DNA from 3 places in the Agarivorans sp. QJM3NY_33 genome. Region 1 is predicted to be linked to each of the others. Evidence: predicted binding sites of a transcription regulator. Region 1 holds the regulator's gene; each other region holds the start of a gene.
The links. Region 1 encodes sigma-54, which starts transcription at its own class of promoters, with help from an activator protein. Its sites were predicted from a motif close to GTTGGCACGNNNNTNGNNT; they were not measured.

Region 1 (4,912 bases):
AGCTGACTCAATTCATGTACGGATAAACGCGAGGTATCTATTCTTAGGTCAGCATTGCGAGAAATGGGGGCGAGCAGGGCGGTTTCAGATTCTATGGCCTTGGCTAGAGACATGTCGTTTTGACTCAGTGGATGAACCCGCCGAGTTTCACTGTAGCGGCGGATCAGTGCATCATCTTTCGCGTCGAGAAAAATACTTAATAGGTTAAGCTCAGAGCCTTCATCGCGAATTAGTTGACCGATGGGTGAGGGTTCATCAGGTAAATTTCGCACATCGATGCTAATGGCGACTTTGGTGTACTGTCTTTTTAGGTGTTCAATTAAAGGACGCCATAATACGACTGGTAAATTGTCGACACAGTAATAACCTAAATCTTCTAATACTCGTAGTGCGACCGTTTTACCTGAACCGGAGCGCCCGCTAACGATAATCAGTTCCATGATAACCCCTAATAACGATTAGAGTCTTAGGCTATCATGATCGTGTATAATTCGTCATCACTTTGTGCTGTACGAAGTTGTTTGCATATTTGCTTATCATTAAGTTTTTCAGCAACTTGAGCGAGAGTATTTAGATGTTGTTGACATTGGTCTTCGGGAACCAGTAAGGCAAATATTAAATCAACGGCTTGATTGTCAATGGCGTCAAAGGAAATCGCCGGAGTACAGCGTAATAATACTGCGGTCGCATGGTATTGATTGCCTATTCTACCGTGAGGGATCGCGATGCCTTGGCCAATGCCAGTACTGCCCATGCGTTCACGATTTAATAAACTTTCAAATATACTTTTAGATGTGGTGTCGAGTTGCTTCGCAACTAGTTCACTGATCAATTCCAATGCTCGTTTTTTTGACGAACATTGGACTGCACTTTGGGTGCAGTCCAAGCTTAGTACTTTATCTATTTGCATTACTATGACTAATGTTTGGTGAGTTTTTCTTTATGCTTAATGACTTGGCGATCGAGCTTATCGATGAGGCTATCGATGGCCGCGTACATATCAGCGTGTTCTGAAGTGGCGAATAATTCACCACCATTTAGGTGTATAGTGGCTTCGGCAATCTGATTCAGTTTTTCGACATTGAGAATAACATGGACATTATTAATTTGGTCGAATCGTCGTTGTAGCTTAGTAAACTTAGTGTGGACATATTCTCTCAAAGACTCAGTGATTTCTACGTGGTGTCCAGTAAGGTTAATTTGCATAGATGTCGTCCCCTTTATAGTGGCCTTTAAATAAGGCTCTTACGTTGGTTAGAAGGTGGAATAGCCAATGACTCACGATATTTAGCTATCGTACGCCTAGCCACCTTGATGCCTTGATCTGCCAAAATATCAGCGATTTTACTATCGCTGAGTGGTTTACTGGTATTCTCGGCAGCAACCAGTTTCTTAATTAATGCACGAATGGCTGTTGAGGAGCATTCTCCTCCACCATCGGTAGCCACATGGCTAGAGAAAAAGTATTTGAGTTCGAAGATCCCGCGAGGGGTATGCATGAATTTTTGAGTCGTGACCCTAGAGATCGTGGATTCATGCATTTCAACCGCTTCGGCAACATCATTCAATACCATCGGTTTCATGGCTTCTTCACCATATTCAAAGAAAGCTTGTTGGTGATGCACGATGCAATTAGAGACTTTCAGTAGGGTTTCGTTACGGCTTTCAATACTCTTGATGAACCATTTTGCTTCTTGCAGATGGCTGCGAATAAACTGGGTATCGTTGGCGTTGGTCGAGGTTTTAGTCATCGATGCATAATGTGAATTGATGCGTAGTTTTGGCATCGCGTCAGGATTGAGTTCAACCACCCAGCGACCTTGACGTTTAATCACCGAGACATCGGGAATTACGTATTGGGCTTGATTTGGTTCGACGGCATTACCAGGTCTTGGCTCTAAGGTGTGAATCAGCCGCATCACTTCGCGTAGCTGCTCCTCTTTTAACTTGGTTTTACGGGCCAATAAACGAAAATCTCGATTTGCTAATACGTCAATATGATTCGATACGATGTCTTTCGCTTCATTCAGCCAAGGTGTTTGTTCGCTGAAACGACTTAATTGGATGAGTAAGCATTCCTGTAGAGAGCGGGCAGCAATACCAACTGGATCGAAGTGCTGAATACGTTTAAGTACTGCTTCAATTTCATCTAACTCGACATCTAAATCATTATTTTCAATCGAACGTAGTCCCTCAAGTAATTGCTCACAATCTTGTGTCAGGTAACCTGATTGGTCGACTGCGTCGATGATGGCGAGGGCGATAGCTTGGTCTATTTCACTAAAAGGCGTGAGGCGCATTTGCCAGAGCAAGTGATCTTGTAAGGAGTCAACGGTTTCACCTTGAAACAACATGTCGTTGTCATCACTGCTGCTACCGGATGAAGAGCTGGCAGGAGCCGAGCTCGCGCTGTAAATGTCATCCCAAGTTGAGTCAACCGGAAGATCGTCTGCGACGGTATCTTGACTAATCGCATCGCCAGTTTCCATCTGGCTGCTATCGATCTCCGTTTGGCTATTGTTTGCATCACTATTTTGCTCGCTGGCTGATTTAAATTCAGCCGAGTCTGCGTCATTTGCTTGCGCTTCATCTGCTTCTAGCAGAGGATTACTCTCCAAAGCTTCTTGGATTTCCTGCTGCAGATCCAGCGTCGAAAGCTGGAGTAAGCGTATGGCCTGTTGTAACTGGGGGGTCATGGTTAATTGCTGACCAAGACGCAACTGCAAAGATGCTTTCATTAATTACCGCTGTTCCTTCTTTTTATTATCGCGTTTGAGGACATACTTTAACTATAGCTTGAATTGTTCACCGAGATAAACTCGTTTCACATGCTCATTTTTAAGTATCTCCTCAGGTTTTCCTGAGGCTATCAGTTCGCCTTGGCTAACGATATAGGCGTGCTCACAAACATCTAGTGTTTCTCTTACATTGTGGTCGGTGATCAATACACCCAGACCGCGATCACGAAGATGTTCAATGATTTTTTTTATATCGATAACAGAAATAGGATCCACGCCTGCGAAGGGTTCGTCAAGCAAAATAAACTTAGGTGCGGCAGCTAGAGCGCGGGCAATTTCTACTCGGCGACGTTCACCGCCCGACAGACTCATGCCTAAATTCTTGCGAATATGACCAATATGAAACTCTTCAAGTAAGTCATCGAGCGCGCCCATTTGTTGTTGTTTATCGAGGTCTTTACGTGTTTCTAAGACCGCTAAAATATTCTTTTCTACCGAGAGGCGACGAAAGATAGATGCTTCTTGCGGTAGGTAACCTATGCCTTTGCGAGCCCTGGTATGCATGGCGGTACTTGACAGATCTTCGTTGTCAATTAGGATCCGCCCTTGGTCCCTTGGGACTAAACCAACCACCATATAAAAAGTGGTGGTTTTTCCAGCGCCATTGGGCCCTAATAAACCGACAATTTTTCCAGTTTCAACATTGAGACTCACGTTTTTAACGACCTTGCGCCCCTTGTAACTTTTGGCAAGGTTTTCTGCAATTAAGGTACTCATGGTTGAGGCGTGGCCTTGGGGGCAACTTTGTTGAGTTGTTGGGGTAAGAAAATGGTGGTCACCCGATTGTTTTGGTCGCCCTGAGCAACCATTTCTTGTTTGTTAATGCTGTATTTAATCATTTGACCTTTGACTAAGCTTTCTTCTTGCTTCAGCAGTGCATTGTTAGTAAGCGTAAGCGTTTGAGTCTTCAAATCGTAACGCACTTCGTTCGCCTCTGCTTCAATGGGCTTACCATTATCTAAGAGCTGATAGAAGGTGGCTGGTTTGCCTTTTGCTATCATCACTTCGCTGCCTTTTTGCTCACTTCCGATAACGCTCAGTTCTTCGGCGCGCATTTTTATCGAGCCTTGAGTCACGACGACATTACTATAAAAAGTGACGCGATTTTCTTTGATATTAACCTGTTGACGGTCGGCATCGACGACAATTTGTTTATTGAAGTCGTCTTCAAGCGCTTGAGCCCCCCAACTGATGAGTAACAGGCTTGCTAAAAAGGCTAATTTATTCTTGTGGATTGTGGTAAACCGCTTCGATATCATTTAATAAAGTCACTATTTCATTGGCTAAATCACCGTTCATTCCGCGTCCATATAATTCGTAGGATGGGCCATAAACGGTAACGAGTTTATCACTATGCATGGTTTCGTTTTGCAGGTCGATTTCCAAGCTGTCTGTAATTAAGTCACGAACGTATTTGCTGCGACTCAAGTTTTTAATTACTACATTGTCATTTAACATGACCGTGTGTTGCTGCTGTACTGTAGCTTGATCGGCCACGATTTGCCATACAGGTTGTTTGGGATCGGGATATACCAAGATTTTTGGTTGGCTGAAAGTGGTGTGCTTGAGTTGCTCAAAATACGCCATCTGTTCGGCATAAATACGATAGCGGGGCCTTCCCTGTTCGCCAAAACTAACACTGTATAGCTGTTCGGCAATAAAATTGGGTTTATTGATTTCGCGAGTTTCGGTCAGTTGTTGGGTATCTGACGGGCTGAGCTGCCAAAGCACCAAAGCCACCATAAATAAAACCGCAAAAAACCAAGTGGGTTTATTCATATACTCATGCCCTGAGCATTTTGTAGCTGTCCTTGTGCCTGAAGAATTAAATCGCATAATTCCCGCACTGCACCATAACCCCCAGCGGTTTTAGTCACTAATTTGGCAGCTTGTTTACATAATGGATGGGCGTCATATACAGCAACCCCTAAGGCACAGGCATTCATGACTGGAACATCGACCACGTCATCGCCGATATAGGCACAGTATTCGGGGCTTAAGCTTAGCTTTTGTTGTAATTGTCGATAGGCTTGCATTTTATCTTGCTGGCCCTGAAATATATGCTGCACACCTAAAGCTTGCATGCGGGTGCTGACTAAATTTGATTGGCGGCC
Region 2 (4,912 bases), 210 kb from region 1:
GATGAATATATGACTTAGATGGGAGATAGAAATAAAAGATTAATTATTGTAGCACTTCTGATTACCCTCTCGTTTATCGTTTTTATATATATTAGATGATTTTTAAGGGCTTAGAAGCAAAACCTTTAATAAATTTCTCTCAATGAAGGCAGAGGGAAGTCATTTACTTTTCCGGTGTGATTTTTTTGTGAATAAGCAAAATACCTAGAATAAGACAAATGCCATATATTAGACCGCTAGAATATATATTCTAGATTAAAACACTATTCCATATGGCAGCTGCAGAGGATTTAAACTCTGCATAGAGTTGACTACAGTGTTCAATTCCAGAAAGAACAATATTTTACAATACAAAATCGCATTCAATAGACCAGTGCCGTTATTTGAGTCCGATATATTCTCGACTCATTTAAAAATAGCATTTAGTAAATACCGCTCCACCAATTGATAAAAACTAATTGAAGGGAGCTGTCTCGAATAACTGACACCTATCGATGTGAAACCGCTACTAGCCATTTAGAGCTATTTTTATGCGCACCTGAATGCCAGCATATACAAATAATTTTAGCGCATCGCAACGAATACCAAGCCTAATGCAGCGATGGTTCGCTTCGAATAAGTCCCCACAGGCGCATCATCGATGCGAATAAACCACCCTCAGATTTACTCGAAGGGTTACTGAGAGTTCTCTGTTCACGCAGCGACAAGAAAACGCTTGGGAATAAGTATTGGTATCTGGCTTCTGCTAAGAATATAAGCCTAGCGGAAAACACTCTTCGACAAGGTATAGCTGTCGATCTGGTTTAAGCATCAGAGCGAGATAAATCTTAGCGCTTGATTGGAGCTTGACGGCCATCTAAGCATTGGCCAGTTGCTTTTTTATATCACCGACATAATGTGTGAGGAATCAAAAGCATTAATCGCTAGCTTTGCTGCTTCATCTAAAATAGCCTGCAACACTCACCTCTTGTTGACCATTGCTCACCCAGTTGAACTGAACTAAGTGGTCGATTGCCAGACCAGCCTTGAGAGTTGTTTACAATGATTATCCCGATCACAAACAACCCGATACTGCATTCTCGGGGGGAACAGGGTCGTGCGCGGCAAATAGCAGTGCTTACTTATGCCTTCAAGCGGATGAACGATGGCATAAGGTAGATGTCACAGTGTACACTGATGACTTAAGCTAGTTAACTGACTCATCTAAGCCCCATACGTTATTTTTAAACATGTAATTAAATTTTTATAGGCATAGCCTGCGGATGTACTTAAATCTAATTGGCTGGTATTTTTAAAGCTTTGCTTAGCAATAATAATATAAAAAATCCTATATACAAAAGTAGATTTTAGCAACACAAATCAGGTAAAAAACCCATTTAAAATAGATACTTATATCATGCCGCTTTCTAAAGTATAACTGCATGTATTAGTTGTGGTTCATATATATAACCAAACAACTAATACAATATTATCCTTGTACAAGCCAATTTAAACTCAAAAATTATCAGGGGCAATAATTATTCTATGATTCCTTCCTGTCATAAAGCTAACAAATACAAATCATCAATTAAATAAACGATTCAGTGACCAAGAGAGCACCGTCAAGTCAATAACGAGTCCCTCTCCCACAAACTGTACTTCCCCCTTGAACTATCAAAAGAATAATCGAATTTGCAAAAAGCGAATACCTAGTTTGCATTTCGAGAAATGTATTCTATTTCAATAAGAACTAAGCGATAAGTAATTGAAAAATAAAAATATAATAAAACTGGCATGAAACTGGATTACTCGGTAATCAACAGCACCTAAAACCACCAACGCTAGCGCGATCCAGTCGAGGTATCAAATGCAAGCAAGATTTCACAAAATACTCATGCAATTCACACTCTGTTCAAGCATTCTAACAACAGTATTCACTTCATTAGCCAGCCAGGCAGGCGTTATCTACAGTATCGAAAAACCAGGCATTCAAAGCTCTCAAGTGAGCGGATTAACCCTCACCGAAGATTTTGACCTACTATCGAACAACAGCCTAGCCAAGGGTTACCAAGCCGATTTTGGCTATTACTCGGTAAATAAAGGCACCGCGAAGATCCACAAATTTGGGGTTTATGGGGGGGCATTTGGCGAAGGGAAATACCTATTTATTCCGAATAACAGCGCTGTAAAATTAAGTTTTGACCAAGCCGTCGGGTATTTTGGTTTTTGGTGGAGCGCAGGTGATAGTGGTAATCAATTGCGTATTACCACCAAGTCTGAAAACTTAATGTTTGCCACTCACCAAATTTTAGATGCAGCCGTATTGGAACCCGAGCACTACGGCAGCCCAACGAGAGTGAGCGGAAATAAACGCGAGCCTTATGGCTATGTCAATTTATTTGCAGAAACAGAGGCTGATAAAATAGTCTCAATCGAGTTCTTTGGCCGAAACTTCGAAACCGATAATCACACAACCAGCATCCAGCGCGAGCGCATTACTGGTTTAACATTAGCGGCGGTCAGCGTACCTGAGCCCAAAAGCAGCTGGTTAATCGGCTTGGGGTTGTTACTATTGATGATTCGTCAGACTAGGTGCAGGCAGCGAACTGAACACGCTCGATAGAGCCTTTGGGCTCTGATACCTAAAGGATAATCCGAACAGTGCTGGCGGTTCGGTCACTGCGCATTCTCCATAAACTAATTCTTATTTATAAATGTAAAAACGGTGCTAAACCTTTGCTTAGCACCGTTTGACAAGAACATCGTGTAAATATTAGCGTGAAAACCGCCGACTATTTCACCATATCTTTAATATATTGACCCAATTCAGAGTGGTGCATAATTCGAGAAACCGGAATGATTTCTTTTAACGGTCCCCACGCAAAAACATTGACCGGAGTATGAGTATGCGTGCCCGTACCCCAAACCGTATTTTGGCCCGTCGCATGTTGGCGCGCTAATACGTTACCGCGGTCGTTATAAGGGAAGAACGCGTCGAAGTCATTAATAGCAGGCACATCATTCGCAGATAAGTAGCTATGCATTTTTTTATAGTATGGATTTGGCTTGGTTGCCATCACATGAGCTGCTTGCTCAGAGGTAATCGAAAAATCACTATTTGCGTTCACAATTTCAGCTAAATGATCTGGAGTTTGTTGCGCTTTATCCAATTTGTCGAACTGAGCAAGCATATCTGCATAACTCATTTTCTGATTATACAAACCGTCTAAAATATCAAACTTACCAAAGTTGAAGTTAGGCGCATAATCGCGTTTTTGAAATGCTTCGCCAGTACGTTTTTCTGGTTTTGGTAAGTCATTTGAAGAATAGCTGAAACCGAACGAACCTGTTTCGTGGTCTGCGGTCACAATGATCAAGGTATCTTCACGACCTTTCGCCCACTCATAAACTGAATTGACCGCTTCATCGAATTTGATCATTTCATGTAACATCGTGCCAGCATCGTTACTATGTCCAGCCCAATCAATTTGCCCCCCTTCCACCATAAGGAAAAAGCCGTCCTGATCTTTAGCCAATACCTCCAGAGCTTTGTCTGTCATCTCTTTCAATGTTGGTTGAGTGCGTTTCGGATCATTTTTAGTATGGCTATAAGCAATGCCGTCATTCATCCCCGAATAAGAAAACAAACCTAATAATTTGTCACCTGACGCATTTGCCAACATATTTTTATTAAATGCCAAACTGTAGCCTTGGGTTTGCGCTTCATTCAGCAAATTGCGCTCATCCTTACGCTTAGACTTAAGCTTCACATCGCCCTGAGTCAATAACTCAAGCGCCTTATAAGTCTCCCCTTTATCATTGGTAGATTTAGGGATCCAATGACGAATACCACCAGACAGCATCACATCGGCACCAGTTGCCAACATATCAGACGCAATCTCATTTTCTAAAGAACGATGCGGTTCATGGGCAGCAAAGGCTGCAGGAGTCGCGTGGGTGAGACGGGTGTCAGAAACCAGTCCGGTGGCTTTGCCCATCCGTTTGGCTTTTTCCAGCACCGTTTCTACATGATCGCCATTTGAGTTAATTCCGATCACCTCAGAGGCGGTATATACCCCGGTAGCTAACATCGTTGCAGAACATGCAGAGTCAACAACGATGGCCTCCTCTGGATTAGTTAACGAAGAACCGATCACGCCTTCCTGGGCCAGCTTATACAATGCAGTGGTTTCACCGCGATAGATAGAATGCGGTGCATTGTTCGCGTATAGCTCTAATAACCCGACTTGCTGCGGGCCCATGCCATCACCAATCATTAAAATGACGTTCTTAATTTCTGCCGATAAAACAGAAAAAGAAAACATCGAGGTGGCTGCGGCGAAAACGAGGGGTTTAACGATCTGCTTCATTTCATGTTCCTTATGTATAAATGCGGCGGTAGTTAAACAAGGTTGTTTGACAGTTTTATGACAAAAGGTGATTTGTTTGACGACTCAAACATAATAATCACGCTAAATACGACCCCTTAATCTCGTATAACGTTGCCGCAGAGCAATCAAGCGCCTTTGCCAAAAATGAAATGAACCACTGGTTAATGAAAAAAGCACATCTTAACTCTCAAGCCGCAGGCGGATTGAATAACCAGAAAAATCACTTAGCCAAGCGCAATGATGAACATCATTTAAGCAAACAAATGCTAACTAAAAGTCGACCATGATTAGGCAATATCTCGCTTAGTTGATATAAATCGAAGGCAATATTCGATCTCGCAATCGACCATTTAGCTTCGAGAAATGTGATGCCCTTGTACTGCTCCAGCTCGCCAAAAATAAAAAACTCATAGCGTCATACGCTATGAGTTTGGTTTTCTTAATCGACCTTAATCGACCTTAACCAACATATCGAAAAATAAAGTCACCACAAATCAGTACTGTGACTTACGCTTTCGCGAACCAGCCAAAGTCGATTTTAC
Region 3 (4,912 bases), 1.1 Mb from region 1:
TGCACTTGAATTGTGTGGGCGCCTCGATCAATGTTGGTGAGTTGAAAATGAGCTTGTTTAGATAACTGGCCTTGAGGCAGCTGATCGAGCACTAATTTGTAGCTCATGCTGTTATTTGGTGCGGGTAAGGTAGCGGCTTTGATGGTTATTTTACCTTGATTATCCCTGATTGTTTGTTCATTCAGTGGCTGGCTGATATTTAATTGATATTTGATGGTTTTTTCAGCTTTCTTGACGGCTGCCCGAGGGCTTACCAGTGGCCCTTGAGTTGCTGGAGGGACGGGGTTGACCTCTAATTGAGTGGCACCCGCTTGCGGCTGATCGGAGAAGTGAGTGACACCTTGTGCATCCACCCATTGGTAGACGGTGTTGTTTGCTTGGGCGCTGAACAATATGCAGTGCATCGCTAAAAAGATCGTTAAATATTTACCCATCTTTATTTCCTCTGAGCTAATTAATTAAGGTGGGCAAGATTTACATGAAAAGCAATAAAAAAACCCGCTTAAAAGCGGGTTTTTGAAGCGATTTAACGTTTTGTTTATACGCTGTAGTACAATTCGAACTCAACTGGGTGAGTTGTCATGTTAATGCGTTCAACGTCTGCAGCTTTCAATGCGATGTAAGAATCGATGTAATCATCACTGAATACGCCACCGGCAGTTAAGAATTCGCGGTCAGCATCTAGATTCTTCAGTGCGTCTTCTAACGAAGTTGCAACTTGTGGAATGGCTGCAGCTTCTTCTGCTGGTAGGTCGTACAAATCTTTATCCATAGCATCGCCAGGGTGGATCTTGTTCTTGATCCCGTCAAGGCCAGCCATCAACATTGCAGAGAATGCTAAGTATGGGTTGGCTGATGGGTCAGGGAAGCGAACTTCGATACGACGTGCTTTTGGAGATGGAACCACTGGGATACGAATTGACGCAGAACGGTTACGTGCTGAGTAAGCTAGCATTACAGGGGCTTCAAAACCAGGGACCAAACGTTTGTACGAGTTAGTCGAAGCGTTCGCAAAAGCATTGATTGCTTTCGCGTGTTTGATGATACCGCCAATGTAGAACAATGCAGTTTCAGATAGGCCACCGTATAGGTCACCAGCAAACAAGTTTTCGCCGTCTTTCCAAATAGATTGGTGAACGTGCATACCGCTACCGTTATCACCAACAACAGGCTTAGGCATAAAGGTTGCTGTTTTACCGTAAGCGTGAGCTACGTTGTGGACAACATATTTAAGAACTTGAGTTTCATCGGCTTTTTCAACAATTGAGTTGAATAAAGTTGCGATTTCGTTTTGACCAGCGGTTGCCACTTCGTGGTGATGCGCTTCAACAGTTTGGCCCATTTCTTCAAGTACTAAACACATTGCAGAACGTAGGTCTTGTGAAGAATCGACAGGGGCAACTGGGAAGTAACCACCTTTCACTCCAGGACGGTGACCAGTGTTACCATCTTCGAAGTGCTTGTCTGAGTTCCAAGATGCTTCATCAGCATCAATTTTGTACATAGAACCTGACATGTCAGTTTTGTATTTAACATCATCAAACAAGAAGAACTCTGGTTCTGGACCAAAATAAGCTGCATCTGCAACGCCAGTAGAGCGCATGTAAGCTTCAGCGCGCTTAGCAACTGAACGTGGGTCACGGTCGTAACCTTGCATCGTTGCGGGTTCAAGAATGTCACAACGAAGGTTCAGAGTGTTTTCTTCAGTGAAAGGGTCTAATACGGCGGTAGATGCATCTGGCATCAAAACCATGTCAGATTCGTTAATGCCTTTCCAGCCAGAAATAGAAGAACCATCAAACATTTTACCGTCGGTGAAGAAATCTTCGTCAACCTGGTGAGATGGGATAGATACGTGTTGCTCTTTACCTTTAGTATCAGTAAAGCGTAAGTCAACGAATTTAACTTCTTGCTCTTTAAGCAAAGCTAAAACTTCTGCAGACATGTTTTTAACCTCCGGTGTCATCAAAATTGATGGTTCAAACGATTTAGTAGTATTTATGACGAATTAACGTTGTTGTGTTGCTTCAAGCTAAAATTGTGCCAACACATAAAGCCTTGATATATATGGTGGTACTACGACTAGGCATCAAATTAGTGCAAACTAACGCACCTTGTTGGTGCTATCTTTGTCCATGTTGGTGCATGAGCTTTTGAGCAGATCAATCATACCCTAATTGCTAGTTAGAAAAACCGTGATCAACTTAAAACTATGAGAATTTGTCGTTTATATGTACAATAGCCCACTTTTTGATTTTACCTCATTATATAAAGGGCTAAACGCCGTGCTAGATAAGTTAAGAAACATCGCCATTATTGCTCACGTCGACCATGGGAAAACTACCCTGGTAGACAAGCTATTGCAGCAATCAGGAACTCTAACTACCCGTGGCGATGCTGAAGAGCGAGTCATGGACTCTAACGATATTGAAAAAGAGCGTGGTATTACGATTCTTGCAAAGAATACTGCTATCGAATGGCATGATTACCATATCAATATCGTAGATACTCCTGGACACGCCGACTTTGGCGGCGAAGTAGAACGTGTGATGTCAATGGCTGATTCGGTCTTGCTGTTGGTTGACGCACAAGAAGGCCCAATGCCGCAAACCCGCTTTGTGACTCAAAAAGCTTTTGCTCAAGGCCTGAAGCCAATTTTGGTGATCAATAAAATCGATAAGCCTGGCGCTCGTCCTGATTGGGTGATGGATCAAGTATTTGATTTATTCGATAACCTCGGTGCCACTGATGACCAATTAGACTTTAAAGTTGTTTACGCATCAGCTATCAATGGTTGGGCGACAATGGATTTAGATAATCCATCAGACAATATGGAACCACTGTTCCAAGCGATTGTAGATAACGTTGCACCCCCAGCCGCTGATCCAAACGGCGATTTCCAAATGCAAATCTCTCAGTTGGATTACAACTCTTATGTCGGTGTGATTGGTGTTGGCCGTATCACCCGCGGCAGTGTTGTGCCAAACCAGCAAGTGACCATTATTGGTGCTGATGGTAAGAAACGTAACGGTAAAATAGGCCTCGTGCTAAATTACCTCGGTCTTGAGCGTAAAGAAACTACTCTCGCGGAAGCGGGTAACATTATTGCTATCACCGGTTTAGGCGAGTTAAAAATCTCTGACACCGTTTGTGATACCAATAATGTAGAAGCTTTAACACCTTTAAGCGTAGATGAACCAACGGTGAACATGACCTTCCAAGTGAACAACTCTCCGTTTGCTGGTAAAGAAGGTAAGTTTGTGACCTCTCGAAATATTTTAGAGCGTTTACAAAAAGAAATGGTGCATAACGTTGCATTACGTGTTGAAGAAATGGATGACCCCGATAAGTTCCGCGTATCAGGTCGTGGTGAGCTTCATCTGGGGATCTTGATCGAAAACATGCGTCGTGAAGGCTTTGAACTTGCAGTATCACGTCCAGAAGTAATTCTACGTACCGTTGACGGTAAACTGGAAGAACCCTATGAAACAGTGACCATTGATGTTGAAGAAGCGCATCAAGGCAGTGTTATGGAGCAAATGGGCATTCGTAAGGGTGACCTCACCGATATGGCTCCAGACGGTAAAGGTCGTGTTCGCATGGACTTCCTAATGCCAAGCCGTGGTTTGATGGGTTTCCAAACTGAATTCATGACTCTCACTTCGGGTTCTGGTTTGATTTACCATACTTTCGAGTGTTACGGTCCACACAAAGGCGGCACCATTGGTCAACGTCAAAATGGCGTATTAATCTCCAATGCTAGCGGTAAAGCACTGACTTACTCGTTGTTTAACTTACAAGACCGTGGTCGTTTGTTTGCTAAACATGCTGACGAAGTATACGAAGGTCAGATTGTTGGGATCCATACCCGTGAAAACGACCTAACGGTAAACTGTTTGAAAGGTAAGCAGCTCACCAACGTTCGTTCTTCTGGTACCGATGAAGCTCAAACCCTTACGCCGCCGATCGTGTTAACTCTAGAGCAAGCTTTAGAATTTATTGATGATGATGAACTCGTTGAAGTAACACCAGAGAGTATTCGTATTCGTAAGCGCCACCTTACTGAAAACGATCGTAAGCGTGCAGCTCGGCCACCAAAAGCGCCATAAGCTGTGCTTATGACTTAAAAATTAACAAAGGCAGCGCAAGCTGCCTTTGTTGTTTCTGGAGCCGATTAAATGCAAATGCCTGTTGTATACCAATCTAACTCATTATCTGTTCACTCTTACTGGCCTCAATCACCGCTAACTGCGTGATGTATTTTGTGATTAGAGCCATTAATTACTGCGCTTCATGCCTGGTTATCTGCGGATTTATTCAGCGCAATAAGTAGAGCATATAATTAATCAGCTTGGTATTACTCAAAGCAGGGGACTCACCACGTGTAATAAGTTTTCGATGAGGCGTCGGTAAAGAGGACGTTTACGCCAGGCGATAGGGTCAATTTGGCTGCTCTGATCTAGATAAGCTCGTACAGTCTGATATAAGTTTTGAGCATATTGATGATCATCGATGATGCTGGTGACTTCAAAGTTTAACCAAAGGCTGCGCATGTCTAAGTTAACGCTGCCCACCAGAGCCACTTGTTGGTCGATAAGCAAGCTTTTGGTATGTAACAATCCTCCTTTGAAGCGGTAAATTTTAACGCCAGCATCTAATAATTGCTGGTAAAATGAATGACTGGCATAGCGAACTAAGAAAGAATTATTTCGTGCAGGTAAAATTAGCACCACTTCTACACCGCGATTAGCTGCGCTAACCAAGGCCATTTGTAGACTTTCGTCGGGAACAAAATAGGGGCTGGTCAATATAATTTGCTGTTGTGCGACATACAAAGAAGTCAGCAGCAGTTGGATGATATGGTCTCCAAAGATGCCCGGTCCCGAAGGCATGATTTGCATTGACTGCTGCC

Region 2: a site for sigma-54 is predicted at 1,768-1,786, ahead of ACRRSY_RS18055 (Npun_F0296 family exosortase-dependent surface protein). Genes of this name have one in related genera too.
Region 3: a site for sigma-54 is predicted at 2,030-2,048, ahead of glnA (glutamate--ammonia ligase). Genes of this name have one in related genera too.

The regions. Positions count from the first base shown of each region.
Region 1 covers NZ_CP194039.2:4,229,131-4,234,042, reverse strand. Annotated here, with positions in the region: gene rapZ (RNase adapter RapZ) at 1-440, opposite strand, end outside; gene ptsN (PTS IIA-like nitrogen regulatory protein PtsN) at 467-910, opposite strand; gene hpf (ribosome hibernation promoting factor) at 919-1,206, opposite strand; gene ACRRSY_RS18975 (RNA polymerase factor sigma-54) at 1,233-2,738, opposite strand; gene lptB (LPS export ABC transporter ATP-binding protein) at 2,790-3,515, opposite strand; gene lptA (lipopolysaccharide transport periplasmic protein LptA) at 3,512-4,057, opposite strand; gene lptC (LPS export ABC transporter periplasmic protein LptC) at 4,020-4,577, opposite strand; gene kdsC (3-deoxy-manno-octulosonate-8-phosphatase KdsC) at 4,574-4,912, opposite strand, start outside.
Region 2 covers NZ_CP194039.2:4,020,048-4,024,959, forward strand. Annotated here, with positions in the region: gene ACRRSY_RS18055 (Npun_F0296 family exosortase-dependent surface protein) at 1,847-2,602, shown strand; gene ACRRSY_RS18060 (alkaline phosphatase) at 2,772-4,349, opposite strand; gene rsgA (ribosome small subunit-dependent GTPase A) at 4,865-4,912, opposite strand, start outside.
Region 3 covers NZ_CP194039.2:288,055-292,966, forward strand. Annotated here, with positions in the region: gene ACRRSY_RS01310 (DUF4124 domain-containing protein) at 1-434, opposite strand, end outside; gene glnA (glutamate--ammonia ligase) at 539-1,945, opposite strand; gene typA (translational GTPase TypA) at 2,286-4,109, shown strand; gene cls (cardiolipin synthase) at 4,362-4,912, opposite strand, start outside.